4 regions of the Kocuria sp. UCD-OTCP genome follow, and region 4 is predicted to be linked to each of the others. Evidence: riboswitches for the same ligand, from Rfam matches in the RefSeq annotation. Region 4 holds a riboswitch; each other region holds the start of a gene.

Region 1 (4,626 bases), on a different contig from region 4:
GAACCAGGCCGCCTGCGGTCCGTAGACCGCGTCGTGGACGAGGTTGATGCCGAGGATGACCACGAGCGGCAGCAGGGCGAGCGGGCCGGCCTCGAGGAAGGCGAACAGCACCCAGCCGAAGACGCCGATCGCCGCGTAGGCGGTCACCGAGACGACCTTCCGGCCCACCCGGTCGGACAGCCAGGCCCAGAACGGGGTGGAGAACAGGCCGATGGCCGAGGCGATCATCACCGCGGTCACGCCCGCGGCGCTGTCCCCGCGCACGTCCCGCAGGTAGGTCAGCATGTAGACCGTCACCAGGTAGTAGACGGCGTTCTGGGCCAGGCGCAGGCCGATCGTCACCAGCACCGGGCGGCGGTGGTGGACCAGCAGCTCCCGCAGGGGAGCCTTGGCCACGTTCCCCGAGGCCCGGTGCTCCAGGAACTCCGGGGCGTCGGCCACCCCGAGGCGGATCCACAGGCCCACCGCCACGAGCAGGGCCGAGAGCAGGAAGGGGATGCGCCAGCCGTAGGCGGCGAACTGCTCCTCGCTCATGACGTTCTGCACGATGAAGAACGCGCCGGTGGCCAGCAGCATGCCGGCGGAGGAGCCGATCTGGGTGAAGGACCCGAAGAACCCGCGGTGGCGGGCCGGTGAGTGCTCCACGCTCAGCAGCGCGGAGCCGCCCCACTCGGCACCGGCGGACAGGCCCTGGAGGATGCGCAGGACCACGAGGCCGACGACGGCCCACCAGCCGATCACCTCATAGGTGGGCAGCAGGCCGATCAGGGTGGAGGCCACGCCCATGAGCAGCAGCGAGGCCACCAGCAGGGCCTTGCGGCCGATCCGGTCCCCCAGGTGCCCGGCGATGATCCCGCCCAAGGGTCGGGCGATCACCCCGACCGCGAGCGTGGCGAAGGACGCCACGATGCCGCCGAGCTCGGTGGCCATGGGGAAGAACTGGACGTTGAAGACGAGTGCGGCGGCGGTGCCGTAGAGGTAGAAGTCGTACCACTCGATGGTGGTCCCGGCGAAGGCCGAGGCCAGGACGCGCTTCTTGCCGTGGACGATGCTGCTGCGGCCCGGGGCGGCCGTGGTCGTGGTGCTCATGCGTCAGGCTCCTGGGGTTCGGTCGGCGTCGGCCGTGACATCGGTCGTGGCGCCGGTCTTCGCGTCGCCGATGGCGTTCAGGCCCTCCGGCAGGGTGCCGTTGATGAGGTAGTCGCCGAGGGCTCGGGCGCGGAAGGCGATCGGGTTGTGGGTGGCCACGGTCTGGGCGTTGCGCCAGTGCCGGTCCAGGCCCTTGGCCGTGGACGTGGCGGAGGCGCCCACGGTGAGGAACAGGTCCTGGGCCGCGCCGAGCGCCAGCTCCGGCACGGTGACCTGGGCGTGCTCCACGGCGATCTCGGACTCGTGCAGCGCCGCCGGGAGGGCCCCGGTGAAGTCCGGCCGGTCGGCGCCGGCCGCTGCGGCGGCGGCGATCCCGGCGTCCAGGGTGCGGGCGGCGTGCAGGACGGTGGCCTCGGCGGCGAAGGCCTTGGCGGAGATCCGCCCGGTGGCCTCCTGGATCAGCGGGTCGTCGCGGAACGGCAGGCCGAGCCCGGTGTTGAAGGTCCGCCGGCGTCCGGCGATGGTCTCCACCGCGTCCCTCCGGGCCGCCCGCGCGATGCCGGCCAGCACGGCCAGCAGCACGAGCTGGAAGAAGGCGGCCTCGTGGACGGCCTCCGCGCTGCCGGCGGTGCGGTCCAGCACGGCGTCCTCCGGGACACGCACCCGGTCGAAGACCGCGGTGCCGGTGCCGGTGAGCTTCTGCCCGAAGCCGTCCCAGTCGTCCTCGAGCGTCACACCCTCGGCGTCCGTGGCGACGACGGCGAAGCGCCGCCCGTCGCGGCCGTCCAGGGCGGCCGAGACGCGGGTGTAGTCGCAGAAGACGGAGCCGGTGGCGTAGAACTTCCGGCCGGTGAGCTCCCAGCCCTCGGCGGTCCGGCTCAGCACGGTGTTCAGGGTGCCCAGCGCGTTGCCGCCCTTCTCCGTGGAGGCGTTGCCGACGGTGGCTCCGGCCAGCACCCGCGGGTACCAGACCTCCTGGAACTCGCGGGGCAGGAAGCGCAGGGACTCCACGAAGCCGTGGTGGGAGCGGTAGAGGTGGGCGATGTTGGAGTCGGCCTCGGCCAGGTCGACCAGCAGCCGGGTGAAGTCCTCGAGGCTGACCCCGGGGCCGCCGTGGGCCGCCGGGACGCGCAGGGCACCGAACCCGGCCCGGTCCAGCCGGCCGACCTCCGCGTAGGGCAGCGCGCGCCGGAGGTCCCGGTCCAGGGCGCCGGCGGCGATCTCCGCGAACAGCGGCCGGAAGTGCTCCCGCAGCCCGGCGTAGTCCCCGGGCAGGCCGGCGGGGAGGTCCGTGCCGGCGCGGGGATGGGCGGTGGTCTCCTCGACCGTGCTCGGGGTCATGCGGTGGTCCTCTCGGTCGCACCGAGGATTGCCGGTCGGCCAGTCGCGCCGGGGGCGGGCCCGGTGGCGTCAGCGCCGGAGGCTGACGTCACGGGCCGACTGCAGATCCGGGATCTCCATCGGTTCTGGCATTAGCACCCTGACCCCGGAGGAGGGCGGGTTGCTGCGGCGTCGTCGAGCCAGATCTCTCAGCCGCTCTGAATGGGGCGCTTGCCATGGCATCAGACCGCCCGGTCCGGGACCAACCGGATGACGGGCGCACGTCATGGAATGTCACGACGGCGTCACAGAAGGTCACGTCCTCCGCGGTGGTGTAGCGGTGTGCCGCAGGAGACCGGATCAGTAGACCGGCTGGCCCGGGTCCACCTGCGCCACCCAGGCGAGCACCCCGCCCTCGAGGTGTCGGACCCGCTCCTCCCGCCCGGCGTAGAAGGACCGCAGCGCGGCGAGCGCGGTCGCGGAGCGGGCCCCGGCCTTGCAGTGCAGCACGAGGTCAGCGCCGCGGGCCTCCGGCGGCAGGGCGTCCGCGCCGCGGTCCAGGATCTCCTGCAGCGGGACGGGCACGGCGCCGTCGATGGCCACGAGCTCCCGCTCCCAGTCCTCGCGCACGTCCACCAGGGCGAAGGACGCCTCCCCGCGCTCCCGGCGCTCGAGCAGCCGGGCCAGCTCGGCCGCCCCGACGGTCTCGGAGGGGTCCGCGCCGGGCAGCGCGCAGACCGCGGCGGGCCGGGCCACCGCGGTGACCGGGGCGGCGTCGGGATCCGGGGTGAGCCGCATCTCGCGCCAGGTCATCGCCAGCGCGTCGTGCAGCAGCACCCGCCCGAGCAGGGGCTCCCCGGTGCCGGTGACGAGCTTGACGGCCTCGGTGACCATGACCGCGCCGACGGTGGCGGGGAGCATGCCGAAGACCCCGCCCTCGGCGCAGCTGGGCACCTCGCCGTCCGGCGGGGCCTCGGGGTAGAGGTCCCGGTAGGTGGGCCCGTGCCCGGCCCAGAAGACGCTGACCTGCCCCTCGAAGCGCAGGATGGAGCCCCACACGCAAGGCGTGCCGGTCAGGGCGGCGGCGTCGCTGACCACGTAGCGGGTCGCGAAGTTGTCGGCGCCGTCCAGGACCAGGTCGTACCCGCCGAGGATGTCCACGGCGTTGTCCGCGTCCAGCCGGACGGGGTGGGTGCGGACCTCCACCAGCGGGTTGAGCGCGGTGACGGCCTCGGCGGCGGAGACGGACTTGGGGCGGCCGACGTCGGCGGTCGTGTGCACCACCTGGCGCTGCAGGTTGGAGACCGCCACCACGTCGTCGTCGACGATCCCGAGGGTCCCGACCCCCGCCGCGGCGAGGTACTGCAGGGCCGGGGACCCGAGCCCCCCGGCGCCGACGACGAGCACGCGGGCGTTCCGCAGCCGCCGCTGGCCGCGGGTCCCGATCCCGGGCAGGGTCAGGTGCCGGGCGTAGCGCTCGAGCTCCTCGCGGGTCAGTTCGGGGCCGGGCTCCACGAGCGGGGGCAGCGGGCTCACGGCCGCTCCCCCACGGGCGCCCAGTCCCCGCGCGGCACGTCCGCCGGGCCGACTGAGGAGCCGGCGGACGACCCGTCGGCCCGCCCGGCACCGGCGGCGTCCGTGTCGATCCGCCCGGCCATCGACGAGGACGCCTGGGCGTGGCGGCGGGCCGGGATGCGCCCGGCACCGGCGGCGAGCCGGCCGGCGAGCACGGCGTGGCGCATCGCGGTGGCCATCGCCACCGGGTCCTGGGCGCGGGTGACGGCGCTGGCCAGCAGCACGGCGTCGCAGCCCAGCTCCATGGCCAGGGCGGCCTCGGAGGCGGTGCCGATCCCGGCGTCGAGCACCACGGGGACGGACGCCCGGGAGGCGATGAGCTCGATGTTGTGCGGATTGAGGATGCCCAGCCCGGTGCCGATGGGGGCGCCCAGGGGCATCACCGCGGCCGCGCCCAGGTCCTCGAGCCGGCGGGCGAGGGCCGGGTCGTCGGAGGTGTAGGCGAAGACCTTGAAGCCGCGGGCCACGAGCTGCTCGGTGGCGTCGAGGAGCTCCACCACGTCGGGCAGCAGCGTGTCCTCGTCCGCGATGACCTCGAGCTTGACCCAGTCGGTCTCGAGGGCCTCCCGGCCGAGCTCGGCGGTCAGCAGCGCGTCCCGGGCGGTGTAGCACCCGGCGGTGTTGGGCAGGATCCGGATGTCG
Region 2 (4,626 bases), on a different contig from region 4:
GGTCGGCGGCCAGCGCGTCGGCCAGGGCGGTGTTGAGCGCCTGGGCGAAGGTGGCGGGCTTGACCGCCGGGGCCTCGCCGGCCGGGGCGGGGGCGTGCAGGGTGCTCACTGTCCGGTCTCCTCTCGGGCGAGCTCGGCGGCCAGGAACTGCTCCTGCTCGGCGAGCTGCGGGGTCTGCTCGGTGTAGACGTGGCGGAACAGCTCGAGCGGGTCGATCTCCACGTCGGCGTTCATGCCGTCGCGCAGGGCCGTGGCGACGTCCTCGGCGGCGGCGGCGATGCGCTGCTCCGCCGCGTCGTCGAGCACGCCCTCGGCGCCGAGGTAGGCGCGCATCCGGGTCACCGGGTCCTTGGCGATCCACTCCTGCACCTCGGCGTCGTCCCGGTAGCGGGTGGCGTCGTCGGCGTTGGTGTGCGCCTGCATGCGGTAGGTGTGCGCCTCCACGAGGAGGGGCTCGGACTCGGAGCGGGCCAGGTCCACGGCGCGCCGCAGGGTGGCGAGCAGCGCCACGAGGTCGTTGCCGTCCACGCGCTCGCCGGCCATGCCGTAGCCGACCGCCTTGTGGGCGAGGCTCGGGGCCGCGGACTGCTGGGACAGGGGCACGGAGATCGCGTAGCCGTTGTTCTGCACGAAGAACACGACCGGCAGCTTGAACACGGCCGCGAAGTTCAGGGCCTCGTGGAAGTCGCCCTCACTGGTGGCGCCGTCCCCGCACATCGCCAGGACCACGGTGTCCTCGCCGCGCAGCTTGGCGGCGTGGGCCACGCCCACCGCGTGCAGCAGCTGGGTGGTGAGCGGGGTCGACTGGATGCCCACGTGGTGCTCGTGCGGGTCGTAGCCGCTGTGCCACTCGCCGCGGAAGATCGCCATGACCTGCATCGGGTCCACGCCCTTGGTCATGACCGCCACGGTGTCCCGGTAGGTGGGGAACAGCCAGTCGCCCTCCTCGAGGCACAGGGCGGCCGCCACCTGGCAGGCCTCCTGGCCGTGGCTGGACGGGTAGACGGCCATCCGGCCCTGGCGGACCAGCGCGGAGTTCTGGTCGTTGACCCGCCGCCCGACCACCAGCTTCTCGTAGGCGCCCAGCAGGACGTCCGGGGCCGGCAGCGGGTACTCGTGGCCGGGGCCGGTGCCCTGCTCCTCGGGGGCGAGCAGCCGCCCGCTCGGGTCGACCATGCGGATCTCGCCGCGGGCCGGGAGCATGTACTGCTCCGGTGTGATGCCGAAGCTCTGGGAGGCCCGGAGGATCGGGTCCTCGGGGGTCTCGACGGTCTGGCTCATGGTGTCCCCTCGGTCGGTCCCCGGTGCGGCCGCGGTCCGGGGAGGGCAGGAAGGTGGTGCGGCTCTGTCTCCCCAGTATGGGAACCGGGCATGGTTCGTATCCACAGAGCGGGGAAAATGCAGAAGTCTGAGACGGACAGTGCACCGCGCGTGGACGAAATGTTCTAGTGTGGCGTGGAGCACACGCATTCGTCCGACACGTTCCGGGCCCCGCGCCCGACCCCGCCCCGAAGGAGCCCGCCGTGCCCTCGACCCCCGTGCCGCTGGACGAGACCGACCGGAAGATCCTCGCGGAGCTGTCCCGGGACGCGAGGCAGTCCGTGACGGCGATCGCCGCGGCCGTGCACGTCTCCCGCGCCCACGCCTACGCCCGGATCAACCGGCTCCGGGACGAGGGGGTGATCCTGCGCTTCAGCACCGTGATCGACCCGGTCCGGGCGGGCCTGCAGGCCTCCGCGTACGTGACGCTCAAGCTCCAGCAGAACACCTGGCGGGAGCTGTGCGCCCAGCTCCAGGCGATCCCCGCCGTGCACCACATCGCCCTGGTGGGCGGGAACTTCGACGTCATGCTCCTCGTGCGGGCCGTGGACACCGTGCACCTGCGGCAGGTGATCTTCGAGCACGTCCAGCAGCTGCCCGGCGTGGTGGACACCCAGACGTTCCTGATCTTCGAGGACATCGACACCCGGGCCTGACGCGCCGGCCCCGCGCCGGGCCCGGCGCGCACGGCCGGCGTCACGAACCGTCACGGTCGTCATCTTCCGACGCGGAGGGACACCCACTACCTCTGCGCATAGTGTTGTTCCAGCTTCACGAGACGTGACCGCCAAGCTCCGACTTGGTCACGCACCAACCCCATGCTCATTGGGTGGTTCGGATGAGGAAGCGGCCTGCATCTTCCGCGGCGTGCCCACCGGGCCCGCGCGGATGACCGGTGCGGGTAAGAGCAAGGCACAGGAGCAGCGCCATGTCCATCCCCGTGACCGACCACGACCTCGCGACCCGGCAGATCCACGCCGGCACCCACGACCAGGTCACCCAGCGCACCCTGACGGTGCCGATCTACCAGACCGCGGCCTTCGAGTTCCCGGACTACGAGGCGGCCCGGCAGATGTTCGCCCAGACCCGGGCAGGCTTCACCTACACGCGCACCGGCAACCCCACGGTGGCCGTGCTCGAGCAGCGGATCAGCGACCTCGAGGGCGGCGCGGGCGCCGTGGCGACCGGCTCGGGCCAGTCCGCCGTGGCCGTAGCGCTGCTGGCCCTGCTCGGCCAGGGCGCCGGGAAGCACCTCGTGGCCTCCGAGAAGCTCTACGGGGGCACGGTGGACCTGCTCACCGACTCCTTCGCGGACTACGGCATCGAGGTCTCCTTCGTGGACCCCACCGCCCCGGGGGCGTGGGCCGCGGCCGTGCGCCCCGACACCCGCGCGTTCCTGCTCGAGTCCATCGGCAACCCGCTGGCCACCCTCCCGGACCTGCCCGGGATCGCCGACGTCGCGCGGACCGCCGGGGTGCCCGTCGTCGTCGACAACACCCTCGCGTCCCCGGCCCTGTACCGGCCGCTGGAGAAGGGCGCGGACATCGTGGTGCACTCGGCCACCAAGTTCCTGGGCGGGCACGGCAACGCGCTCGCCGGGGCGGTCGTGGACGGCGGGACCTTCGACTGGTCCGCCCGGCCGGACAAGTGGCCGCAGTTCACCCAGGCCCGCGCCCGCTGGGGCGGGCTCAGCCTCGTCGACAAGTGCGCCGCCGCCAGCCCCTACCTGCACCTGGTCCGGGCGAAGTACGTGCACGACCTCGGCACCACGCTCTCCCCGTTCAACGCCAGCCAGATCCTGCAGGGCACCGAGACCCTCGACCTGCGCGTGGCCCGCCACACGGCCTCGGCGCTGGCGGTGGCCGAGTTCCTGGCCGGGCACCCCGCCGTCGCCCGCGTCCACCACCCCGGCGTGCCCGGGGACCCCGGCGCCGGGATCGCGGCCCGGGACTTCCCGCGCGGGACCGGCTCCGTGTTCTCCTTCGACCTCGCCGCCCCGGACGGCGCCGTGGGCCCGTTCATCGACGCGCTCCGGCTGTTCAAGCTGGTCGCCAACATCGGGGACACCCGCAGCCTCGTGGCCCACCCGGCGGCCATGACGCACTGCCGCCTGACCCCCGAGCAGCGCCGGGCCGGCGGGATCGCCGAGACCACGATCCGGCTCTCGATCGGCCTCGAGTCCCCCCAGGACCTCGTGACCGACCTCGGCCAGGCCCTCGACACCGTCGTCACCGCCGTCCAGACCACCCGGAAGTGAGCCCCGCCATGACGTCCCCCACCGAGACCCGCACCCGCCACCGGGGCTTCACGACCACCGCCGTCCACGCCGGCCAGGAGCCCGACCCGCTGACCGGGGCGGTCATCCCGCCGATCTACCAGACCTCCACGTTCGCCCAGGACGGGATCAACGTGCTGCGCGCCGGGCACGAGTACAGCCGCGGCTCCAACCCCACCCGCAGCGGCTTCGAGGAGCAGCTCGCGGCCCTGGAGCGCGGCGAGCGGGGGTTCGCGTTCGCCTCGGGGATCGCGGCAGAGGACGCCCTGCTGCGCGCCGTGCTGCGCCCGGGCGACCACATCGTGCTCGGCGCCGACGGCTACGGCGGCACCAACCGGCTGATCACCCGGGTCCTCGCCCCGTGGGACATCGGGCACACGCCCGTGGAGATCACGGACCTCGACGCCGTCCGGGCGGCCGTGCGCCCCGGCGCCACGAAGGTGCTGTGGCTCGAGACGCCGTCCAACCCGCTGCTCGGCATCGCCGACGTCGCGGCGTGGGCGCAGCTGGCCCGGGACGCCGGGGCGCTGCTCGTCGTCGACAACACCTTCGCGTCCCCGTACCTGCAGACCCCCCTCGAGCTCGGCGCGCACGCCGTGGTGCACTCCACCACGAAGTACATCGGGGGGCACTCGGACGTGCTCGGCGGCGCCGTGGTCGTGGGCGCGGCCCAGTGGCGCGGGGCCCCGCTCGCCGAGGCGGTCGGCTTCCAGCAGTTCGCCGCCGGCGCCGTGGCGGGCCCCCAGGACAGCTACCTGGCCGCCCGCGGGCTCAAGACCCTGAGCCTGCGGATGGAGCGCCACCAGGACAACGCGCAGCGGATCGCCGAGTGGCTCCTGGAGCGCCCCGAGGTCGCGCAGGTGCTCTACCCCGGGCTGCCCGGGCACCCCGGCCACGCGCTCGCCGCCGCGCAGATGCGCGGGTTCGGCGGCATGGTCTCCTTCCGGCTGACCGGCGGGGAGGCCGTGGCCCGGGCGGTGGCGGAGGGCACCCGGCTGTACTCGCTGTCGGTGAGCCTGGGCGGGGTGGAG
Region 3 (4,626 bases), on a different contig from region 4:
GCGGTGCTCCGGCGGGATCAGCGGGCGCTCGGCGCGGACCCGCAGCTCCTGGACCGCCCACGAGTTGCCGTCGGGGTCGCTGAAGCCGAAGACGGTGCCGCCGTCCCGCTCGTCGAGCACCGTGATCCCGCTCACCTCCACACCCCGGGACAGCAGCTCCTCGCGGGCCGCCCGGGCGTCCGCGACCACCAGCTGGAGCCCGCGCAGGGACCCGGGGGCCATCTCCCGGTGGGCGGGGAGGTTGCCCACCACGATCGAGCAGCCGGACCCGGGCGGGGTCAGCTGGGCGATGTCCATCTGCTCGGTGGTGGTGTGGTGGTCGAGGTGGAAGCCGACCTGGTCCCGGTAGAACTCCACGGCCCGGTCGACGTCGCGCACCGGCACCAGCACCACCTCGAGCGTCCAGTCCACGGTCAGGCCCCGCCCTGCGCGGTCCGCCCGCCCAGCAGCTCCTCGAGCCGCTCGTAGCCCTCGGCCACGCCCTTCTCCATGCCGGATCCGACCATCCCGTCGCGGGCCTCCTGGGACGCGTGGACGGTGTGCCCGCGCAGCCGGCACCGGCCGTCGCCCAGGTCCTCGAAATGCAGGTACTCCAGGTCCACGGCGTCGGGCCAGCCCTCGTACTCGAAGGTCTGGACCACGAGCTCGTTCTCGCGCACCGTGTGGAAGACGCCGCGGAAGGCGTACTCCTCGGTGCTGTCCTCGCCGCGCTGGACGAACCGGTAGGCGCCGCCGGGGCGGAACTCGAAGCCGTCGATCCGGGTCCGCAGCCCGCGCGGCCCGATCCACTGCCGGAACAGCTCGGGGTCGGCGTGGGCGCGGAAGACGTCGGCCACGGGGTGGTCGAACTCGCGCTCGAAGTCGATGAAGGGCAGGCCGTCGGGGACGGTCAGGTGCAGGGCGTGTCCCATGGTTCAGTCCTGGGTGTGCTCGCCGCGGTCCGCGGCTCGGGTGTCGAGCACGGCGTCGAGGCGGCGGAACTGCTCCTCCCGGACCAGCCGGTACCGGTCGATCCACGCGGTGAGCGCCTCGAGCCGTGCGGGGTCCAGGTGGACGGGCCGGCGCTGGGCGTCACGGGTGCGCGTGACGAGCTGCGCCTGCTCGAGGACCTGGATGTGCTTCGAGACCGCCTGGAGGGAGATCGCGAAGGGTTCCGCCAGTTCGGTGACCGTGGCCGGGCCGCGGCTGAGCCGGGCGACGATGCGGCGGCGGACCGGGTCGGCCAGGGCCAGGAAGGCCCTGTCGAGCTCGTCGTCGCCGGGATCCACGGTGTTTGTCAACTGATTCCTTGATCAACCTGTTGGTTGTCAAAGACTAGGCCGCCCGCCCCGGCCCGGCAAGACCCGAGACCGGATCGTGACGACCCCGGACCTGCGCTCCTCATGGGCCTCGCCGCCGGTGCGTCGTCGCCGGTGCGTCGTCGCGCGTCGGTGTTGCGTCCTGTGACGCCGCGGTCGTCACAGTCGGCGCACCGGCGTCTTCTGGGCGCCCGCACTTGGCAGCGCAGCGGGGCAGCCGTTGGAATGGGTCCTGCATCTATCCAGAGCGGCCGAGAGACCTGGCTCGTCGACGCCGCAGCAACCATCCGCGCCCCCGCCACGGGGTGCACGGAACGGTGCTCCCGCCAGGACCGATGGAGCTGTCGCAGCCTCCCGGGTCCACTCCGGGACGGCTGCTGCCCTCCCTCGGGGTGACCCTTGGAGGAAGAACGTGACACCACGCCCGACCGCCCGGCCGGCGCCGCCGTCCCTGTCCTACGAGCTCTATCCGCCGCGCAGCGCGGCGAGCGCCGACACGCTGCTGCGGACCATCGAGGAGCTCGAGCCCACCCGTCCCGACCACGTCTCGGTGACGTACAGCGGGGACGAGCAGCGCCGGGACAGCTCGCTCGCCCTGCTCGACCACCTCCTGGCGCGCACGAGCCTGCGGCCCCTGGCCCACCTGACGTGCGTCGGCAGCACTCGGGCCGAGCTGGAGCAGACCGTGGCCGCACTGGTCCGCCGCGGCGTCCGGGGCGTCCTGGCCCTGCGCGGCGACCTCGACCCGGGGGCCGAGCCGGGCGAGCTGCGGCACGCCGGCGAGCTCGTGGAGCTCGTGCGCGAGGTCGAGCAGCGCCACACCGCGGCCCTGGCGGCCGGCCGGCTCGCCGTGGGCGTGGCCGCCTACCCGACCCGGCACCCGGAGTCGCCGTCCTTCCGGCACGACGTCGAGGTGCTGCTGGCCAAGCAGCGCTCCGGGGCGGACTTCGCGATCACGCAGGTCTACTTCCGCCCGCAGCGCTACGAGCGCCTGGTCGCGGCGGCGCGGGCGGCCGGGGTGACGATCCCGATCGTCCCGGGGATCATGCCGGTCACCGACCCGCGGCGGCTCCGGACGCTGTGCCGGCTGGCGGGCCTGGCGCCCCACCCGGGCCTGGCCGCCGCGCTGGAGGACGCGCCCGGTCCTGCCGAGCGGCACCGCGCCGGCGTGGCCTTCGCGGCGCGGCTGGCCCGCGCCGCCCTGGACGCCGGCGCCCCCGGGCTGCACCTCTACACCTTCAACGAGCACGGGGCCGCGCTCGACCTGCTGGAGCACGTGGACCTCCCGCGCGTCCCGCACGTGCCCGTCGCGCTCGAGGACCTTCTGCTCCCCGCCTGAGCACGCGCCCACCCACCGTTCCGCACGACCCCTCGACACCCCTTCAGGAGACCACCATGACCACTGTCCCGTTCCCCGCCGCCACCATCACCGGCTACCCCCGGATCGGCCGCCGCCGCGAGCTGAAGAAGGCCCTGGAGGCCTACTGGGCCGGGCGCTCGACCCGCGAGGAGCTCGAGTCTGCGGCCGCCGACCTGCAGCTGGCGACCCACCGCCGGCTCGTGGAGCTGGGCCTCGGCGCCCGGGACTCGTCCCTGCCCGCGGCGTTCCCCCTCTACGACCAGGTCCTGGACACCACCGTGGCCCTCGGGGCGGTGCCGGCCCGCTTCGCCGATCTCGCCGACGCCGAGGGCCGGCTCGGCCTCGACGCGAGCTTCGTGCTGGCCCGCGGCGACGCCGGGCGCGCTCCCCTCGAGCTGACCAAGTGGTTCGACACCAACTACCACTACCTCGTGCCCGAGATCGGCCCGGAGACCCCGCTCCGCGCCACCGCCGACCGGCTCGTGGCCGACGTCCGCCGCGCCGCCGCGCACGGCTTCACCGTCCGCCCGGTCCTCGTGGGCCCGGTGTCCTTCCTCCTCCTCGCCAAGGCCGACGACGACGCCCCCGCGGGCTTCGACCCGCTGCAGCGGCTCCCCGAGCTGCTGCCCGTGTACGCGCGGCTGCTCCAGGAGCTCGCCGCCGCCGGCGCGGACTGGGTGCAGCTGGAGGAGCCGGCCCTCGTGGCGGACCAGGACGTCACCGGCGAGCAGCTCGCCGCGTCCGTGTGGGACGCCTACACGGGCCTGACCGCCGTGACCGGGCGCCCGCAGCTGTTCGTCACCACGTCCTACGGCTCCCCCGGGCCGCTGCTGCACCCGCTGGCCTGCTCCGGGGTGGAGGCCCTGCACCTGGACCTCGTCAAGGGCGCCGCCCCCACCGCCGAGGAGCTGGAGTTCTTCCGGGGCGAGGACTCCGCCGTGCTCGTGGCCGGCGCCGTGGACGGGCACAACGTGTGGCGGGCCGACCTGGCCGGCCGGCTCGACCAGCTCGCGGAGCTGGCCCGCGGGGGCGCCCAGGTGTCCGTGGCCTCCTCCACGTCCCTGTTCCACGTCCCGCACGACGTGGCCGAGGAGACCCGGCTGGACCCGCAGCTGCGGAGCTGGCTCGCCTTCGCCGACCAGAAGGTCGGCGAGATCGTCACCCTGGCCCGCGGTCTCGCCGCCGGGACGGAGGCGGTCGCGCCGGAGCTGGCCGAGGCCGCCGAGGCCCGCCGCACCCGGCAGGACGCCGCGGGGGTCCGGGACGCGGCCGTGCGCGAGCGCGCCGGGTCGCTGACCGCCGCGGACATCGGACGGTCGGCCGCGGAGGTCCGCCGGAGCGCCCAGGACGGCCGGTCCTTCACGGCGTCCGGGCCCCTGCCCCCGCTGCCCACCACCACGATCGGATCCTTCCCCCAGACCGCGGAGGTCCGCGCCACCCGCGCCCGGCACCGCGCCGGCGCCCTGACAGACGCGCAGTACGACGCCTTCCTGCGGGAGGAGATCGAGCGGGTCGTGCGGCTGCAGGAGGAGCTGGGCCTGGACGTGCTGGTGCACGGCGAGCCGGAGCGCAACGACATGGTCCAGTACTTCGCCGAGCACCTCGACGGCTTCGCGACCACCGTCCACGGCTGGGTCCAGTCCTATGGCTCCCGCTGCACCCGCCCGTCGATCCTGTGGGGCGACGTCAGCCGGGAGGGTCCGGGCCTGCGCGGCGAGGCGTTCACGGTGCCGTGGATCGGCCACGCCCAGTCCCTCACCGACAAGCCGATCAAGGGCATGCTGACGGGCCCGGTGACGATCCTCGCGTGGTCCTTCGTGCGCGACGACCAGCCGCTCGGCGAGACGGCGAACCAGGTGGCGCTCGCGCTGCGGGACGAGGTCGCGGACCTCGAGGCCGCCGGGATCGGGATCATCCAGGTGGACGAGCCGGCGCTGCGGGAGCTGCTGCCGCTGCGCCGCGCGGACC
Region 4 (4,626 bases):
TCCATGTACGGCGGCCTGATCCTCTCGGTGGGCCTCATCGTCTTCTCCCCGGTCATGTCCGGCTCCGAGACGTCGATGATCCCGACCGCCGACTTCGCGTGGTTCCCGCTGCAGAACCCGGGCATCGTCTCGATCCCGGCCTCCTTCCTGCTCGGCTTCATCGGTTCCATGACGGAGCGCCGTCTCGAGGACCCGATCAAGCAGTCCGAGATGGAGGTGCGCTCCCTCACAGGCATCGGCGCCGAGAAGCCCGTCGCCCACTGACGGATTCCCGCTCCCACCTGGGAGGATCCACCGGCCCGCCCGAAGCCCCGGCTTCCGGCGGGCCGGTCCGCGTCCGGGGGAACGCGTCGATTGGCTAACGGGAACAGACAGGCGGCTGACCGTCGGCTAGGGTGAGGCGCAGAAGCAACCTCAGGGTATTCCAGGGATACTCGCCGGTTGCGTACAATAAAAGTCCCTCCCGGGACGGATAAGGAGCCATCATGGGAATCATCAGCTGGATCATCCTCGGCCTCATCGCAGGCGCCCTCGCCAAGCTCATCATGCCGGGCAGCCAGGGTGGCGGCATCATCGTCACGATCGTCCTCGGCATCGTGGGGGCCCTCCTCGGAGGCTTCCTCGGCTCGCTGATCGGCATCGGGGACCTGGAGTCCGCGTTCGACATCGGCACCATCATCACCGCCGTCGTGGGAGCCCTCATCGTGCTCTTCATCTGGGGCGCGGTCTCCGGCCGCAAGGGTCGCGCCACGCGCTGATCCCACCCCCGTCGGTCGCCGAGGCCCCGTCCACCGCTCCCGGTGGACGGGGCCTCGGCCCGTTCCGGGCCGTCCGCAGGCACCCCCTGCGGGCACCGCACCGAGGAGTGGCGCTGGGGGATACTGGGGCCATGACGCCCCCCGCCACCTCGCCCCGCACCCGCCCGACACCCGAGCTGCGCGCCCTGGCCGCCGCCGGCCCCCGCCGGATCAGCGTCCTCGGGTCGACGGGCTCGATCGGCACCCAGGCGCTCGACGTCGTGCGGGCCGCCCGCGAGCTCGAGGGCGCGGACCCGTTCACCGTGGTCGCCCTCGCCGCCGGACCACGGCACCTGGAGCTCCTCTCCGAGCAGGCCCTCGAGACCCGCGCCGCGCTCGTGGCGACCAGCGGCACCGCCCAGGACGCCGCCCGGCTGGCCGGCCTCATCGCGGACCGGGCCGCGTCCGCCGGGGCCGGGGGATACCGCCCGGACGTCGTGCACGGGCCCGACGCCGCGTCCGCGGCCGCCGCCCACCCCGACGCCGACCTCGTGCTCAACGGGATCACCGGCTCCATCGGGCTCGCCCCCACGCTGGCGGCGCTGCGGGCCGGGCACCGGCTCGCCCTGGCGAACAAGGAGTCCCTGATCGCCGGCGGCGCCCTGGTCAAGGCAGCCGCCGCGGCCACCGGGGACCCGGACGCCCTGATTCCCGTGGACTCCGAGCACTCCGCGCTGGCGCAGGCGCTGCGCGGCGGCACCGCCGCGGAGGTGGACCGGCTCGTGCTGACGGCCTCCGGCGGGCCCTTCCGCGGCCGGTCCCGGGCGGAGCTCGAGACGGTCACGCCCCGGGACGCGCTGCGCCACCCGACGTGGGACATGGGCCTGATGGTGACGACCAACTCGGCGACCATGGTCAACAAGGCCCTCGAGGTGCTCGAGGCCCACCTGCTCTTCGACGTGCCCCTCGAGCGCATCGACGTGGTGGTCCACCCCCAGTCGGTCGTGCACTCCATGGTCCAGTTCGTGGACGGCTCCACCCTCGCCCAGGCCTCGCCCCCGGACATGCGCCTGCCCATCGCCCTCGGTCTGGCCTGGCCGCACCGGGTGCCCGGGGCCGCCCTGCCGTGCGACTGGACGCGCGCCACGGAGTGGACCTTCGAGCCCCTCGACCCGGTGGCGTTCCCCGCCGTCGAGCTCCTCAAGGCTGCGGGGGAGCGGGGCGGGACCTTCCCCGCCGTGTTCAACGCGGCCAACGAGGAGGCGGTGCACGCCTTCCACGACGGCCGGATCCGGTTCCCCGCCATCGTGGACACGGTCGAGGCGGTGCTGGGCGAGCACGACGACGTCGGCCCGCTGGAGCTCGAGGCCGTGCTGGCGGCCGAGCGCTGGGCCCGCGGGCGGGCCCGCGAGGTCCTCGCCCGCTGACCGGGCCGGGCCCGGCCCCGCCGCACGTGCTAGTCTGTCGGGCGGATGACGAGTCCCAGCGTGCAGCCCTGGCTTGCTGGGCGGCAACCCTCTCCCGTAGTGGGGTGCCCCAGGTGAACCATCCGGCACCGGCCGACGACGGCCGGCGGCAAGTACGGTCCGACCGCGCACGCGCTCTCCGGCGCGCCCTCGACCGTGGCCGCCGGACCCGTTGGCCCCGGTGGAGACCTCCGACACCCCGGACCCACGGAAAGGCACCACATGCGATTGCAGCGCCTCCCCTTCCTCGCCCTGGCCACGACCCTCGGCCTCGCCCTCACCGCCTGCGGCGGCTCCGCCGGGGAGTCCTCCGGCGAGGGCGTGCTGGCCGACGACAAGGTCACCATCGGCGTGGTGGGCACCGACCCGACCCACGATGCCCTCCAGAGGGTGGCCGAGGAGCAGGGCATCACCGTCGAGTACGTCGACTTCTCCGACTACAACCAGCCGAACCCCGCCACCGAGTCCGGTGACGTGGAGATGACCTGGTTCCAGCACGTCCCGTTCCTCGCCGACTACAACAACGCGGCCGGCGGCTCCATCACCCCGATCGGCTCGACCTCGATCTACCCGCTGGGCCTGTACTCCAACCAGTACGACTCCGTGGAGCAGTTCCAGGAGGGCGACGAGATCGCGGTGCCCAACGACGCCGTGAACCTCTCCCGGGCCCTGCTCGTGCTCGAGGCCGCAGGTCTCGTGGAGCTGAGAAGCGACACCCTCATCCCCACCGAGCTCGACGTCGACACCGAGGCCTCCACGGTGCGGGTCACCCCGGTCTCCGCGGAGCAGACGGTGCTCTCGCTCGACTCGGTGGCCGGCTCGGTCATCAACAACGACTTCCTCTCGCGGGCCGACATCGACCCGCAGTCCGCGCTCGCCCAGGACGACCCCGAGTCCGAGGGCTCCCGCGCCTACGTCAACCTCTTCACCACCACGGAGGAGCTCGCCGACGACGAGACCCTCCGGCAGGTCGCGGACCTCTACCACGAGCAGGCCGTGCTCGACGCCGAGATGGAGGAGACCAAGGACACCGCCGTGCCGCTGCAGCTGGAGCCGGAGGAGCTCCAGGAGCTGACCGCGCGCTACCAGCAGGAGCTGAAGGACCAGGAGCAGTGAGCGCGGCGGTCCCCGCCGGGCCGCCCGCACCCGGGCGCCCGGACGAGGTGCTCGTCTCCTTCCGCAACGTCTCCAAGACCTTCCGCACCGGCTCGGGGCGGGCGGCGCGCGAGGTGCTCGCGGTCGACGACGTCACCCTCGACGTCCGCCGCGGCGAGATCTTCGGCGTGATCGGCTACTCCGGGGCGGGCAAGTCCACCCTCGTGCGCCTGATCAACGGGCTCGAGCCCGTGTCCTCGGGCTCCCTGACCGTGGAGGGCTTCGAGGTGGCCGGCCGGCGCGAGACCGAGCTGGCGCCCGTGCGGCAGGAGATCGGGATGATCTTCCAGCAGTTCAACCTCTTCACCTCCCGCACCGTCGCCGGCAACGTCGAGTATCCGCTCAAGCGGGCCGGCTGGCCGAAGGAGAAGCGCCGGGCGCGGGTGGCCGAGCTGCTCGAGTTCGTGGGCCTCGCCGCCCGCGCCGGCAACTACCCGGAGCAGCTCTCCGGCGGGCAGAAGCAGCGCGTGGGCATCGCCCGCGCCCTGGCGACCAGCCCGAAGCTGCTCCTGGCCGACGAGTCGACGAGCGCCCTCGACCCGGAGACCACCCAGGAGGTGCTGCAGGTGCTGCAGCGGGTCAACCGGGAGCTCGGGATCACGATCGTGATCATCACCCACGAGATGGACGTGGTCCGCGCGATCGCCGACCGCGTGGCCGTGATGCAGGACGGGAAGGTCGTGGAGCACGGCTCCACCGTGGACATCTTCGCCCGGCCCCGCACCGAGACCGCCCGCCGCTTCGTCTCCTCCGTCCTGCACTCGGTGCCCGACGCCCGTGAGGTCGAGCGGCTGCGCCGCGCCCACCGGGGGCGCCTGGTGATCGTGGACGTCGGCGACGGCGTGGACATCGGCGGGGTGCTCTCGGACGGCGCCGCCCGCGGGGTCCGCTTCACCATCGCCTACGGCGGGATCAGCGTGCTCCAGGAGCAGTCGTTCGGGTCCCTGACCTTCGAGCTGACCGGTGCGGACGCGGCCGTGCAGGCCGTGGTCGACGAGATGTCCCGCATCACGACCCTGAGAGAGGTGGCCGCGTGAACGACTGGTCCGTCCTGGGACCCGAGCTGCTGTCCGCGCTCGGGGAGACCCTCTACATGGTGGCGGTCACGCTGCTGCTCGCCGGCCTGCTCGGTCTGCTCGTGGGCGTCGGCCTCTACGTCACCCGCCGGGGCAACATCCTGGAGAACCGGGCGGTGCACGAGGGCCTCAACCTCGTGGTGAACTTCGTCCGGCCGATCCCGTTCATCATCCTGCTGGCCGCGCTGGGAC

The links. Region 4 has a riboswitch for S-adenosylmethionine ahead of H488_RS31200 (MetQ/NlpA family ABC transporter substrate-binding protein). Riboswitches for the same ligand answer to the same signal wherever they lie in the genome.
Region 1: linked by a shared signal. The riboswitch ahead of H488_RS20350 (acyl-CoA dehydrogenase family protein) and the one ahead of H488_RS31200 (MetQ/NlpA family ABC transporter substrate-binding protein) in region 4 are both predicted to bind S-adenosylmethionine.
Region 2: linked by a shared signal. The riboswitch ahead of H488_RS34625 (O-acetylhomoserine aminocarboxypropyltransferase/cysteine synthase family protein) and the one ahead of H488_RS31200 (MetQ/NlpA family ABC transporter substrate-binding protein) in region 4 are both predicted to bind S-adenosylmethionine.
Region 3: linked by a shared signal. The riboswitch ahead of H488_RS25965 (methylenetetrahydrofolate reductase) and the one ahead of H488_RS31200 (MetQ/NlpA family ABC transporter substrate-binding protein) in region 4 are both predicted to bind S-adenosylmethionine.

Annotation. Positions count from the first base shown of each region.
Region 1 is NZ_AOSQ01000001.1:211,786-216,411, reverse strand. It holds gene H488_RS20355 (MFS transporter) at 1-1,089, opposite strand, end outside; gene H488_RS20350 (acyl-CoA dehydrogenase family protein) at 1,093-2,430, opposite strand; SAM riboswitch class I at 2,544-2,638, opposite strand; gene moeB (molybdopterin-synthase adenylyltransferase MoeB) at 2,770-3,945, opposite strand; gene H488_RS20340 (thiazole synthase) at 3,942-4,626, opposite strand, start outside.
Region 2 is NZ_KB714683.1:218,854-223,479, forward strand. It holds gene H488_RS34610 (alpha-ketoacid dehydrogenase subunit beta) at 1-109, opposite strand, end outside; gene H488_RS34615 (thiamine pyrophosphate-dependent enzyme) at 106-1,281, opposite strand; gene H488_RS34620 (Lrp/AsnC family transcriptional regulator) at 1,524-1,976, shown strand; SAM riboswitch class IV at 2,090-2,211, shown strand; gene H488_RS34625 (O-acetylhomoserine aminocarboxypropyltransferase/cysteine synthase family protein) at 2,249-3,577, shown strand; gene H488_RS34630 (cystathionine gamma-synthase) at 3,586-4,626, shown strand, end outside.
Region 3 is NZ_AOSQ01000018.1:143,653-148,278, reverse strand. It holds gene H488_RS25980 (VOC family protein) at 1-411, opposite strand, end outside; gene H488_RS25975 (SRPBCC family protein) at 414-911, opposite strand; gene H488_RS25970 (ArsR/SmtB family transcription factor) at 915-1,268, opposite strand; SAM riboswitch class I at 1,534-1,640, shown strand; gene H488_RS25965 (methylenetetrahydrofolate reductase) at 1,711-2,637, shown strand; gene metE (5-methyltetrahydropteroyltriglutamate--homocysteine S-methyltransferase) at 2,694-4,626, shown strand, end outside.
Region 4 is NZ_AOSQ01000036.1:32,550-37,175, forward strand. It holds gene H488_RS31185 (solute symporter family protein) at 1-264, shown strand, start outside; gene H488_RS31190 (GlsB/YeaQ/YmgE family stress response membrane protein) at 486-758, shown strand; gene dxr (1-deoxy-D-xylulose-5-phosphate reductoisomerase) at 890-2,164, shown strand; SAM riboswitch class IV at 2,209-2,325, shown strand; gene H488_RS31200 (MetQ/NlpA family ABC transporter substrate-binding protein) at 2,426-3,319, shown strand; gene H488_RS31205 (methionine ABC transporter ATP-binding protein) at 3,316-4,395, shown strand; gene H488_RS31210 (methionine ABC transporter permease) at 4,452-4,626, shown strand, end outside.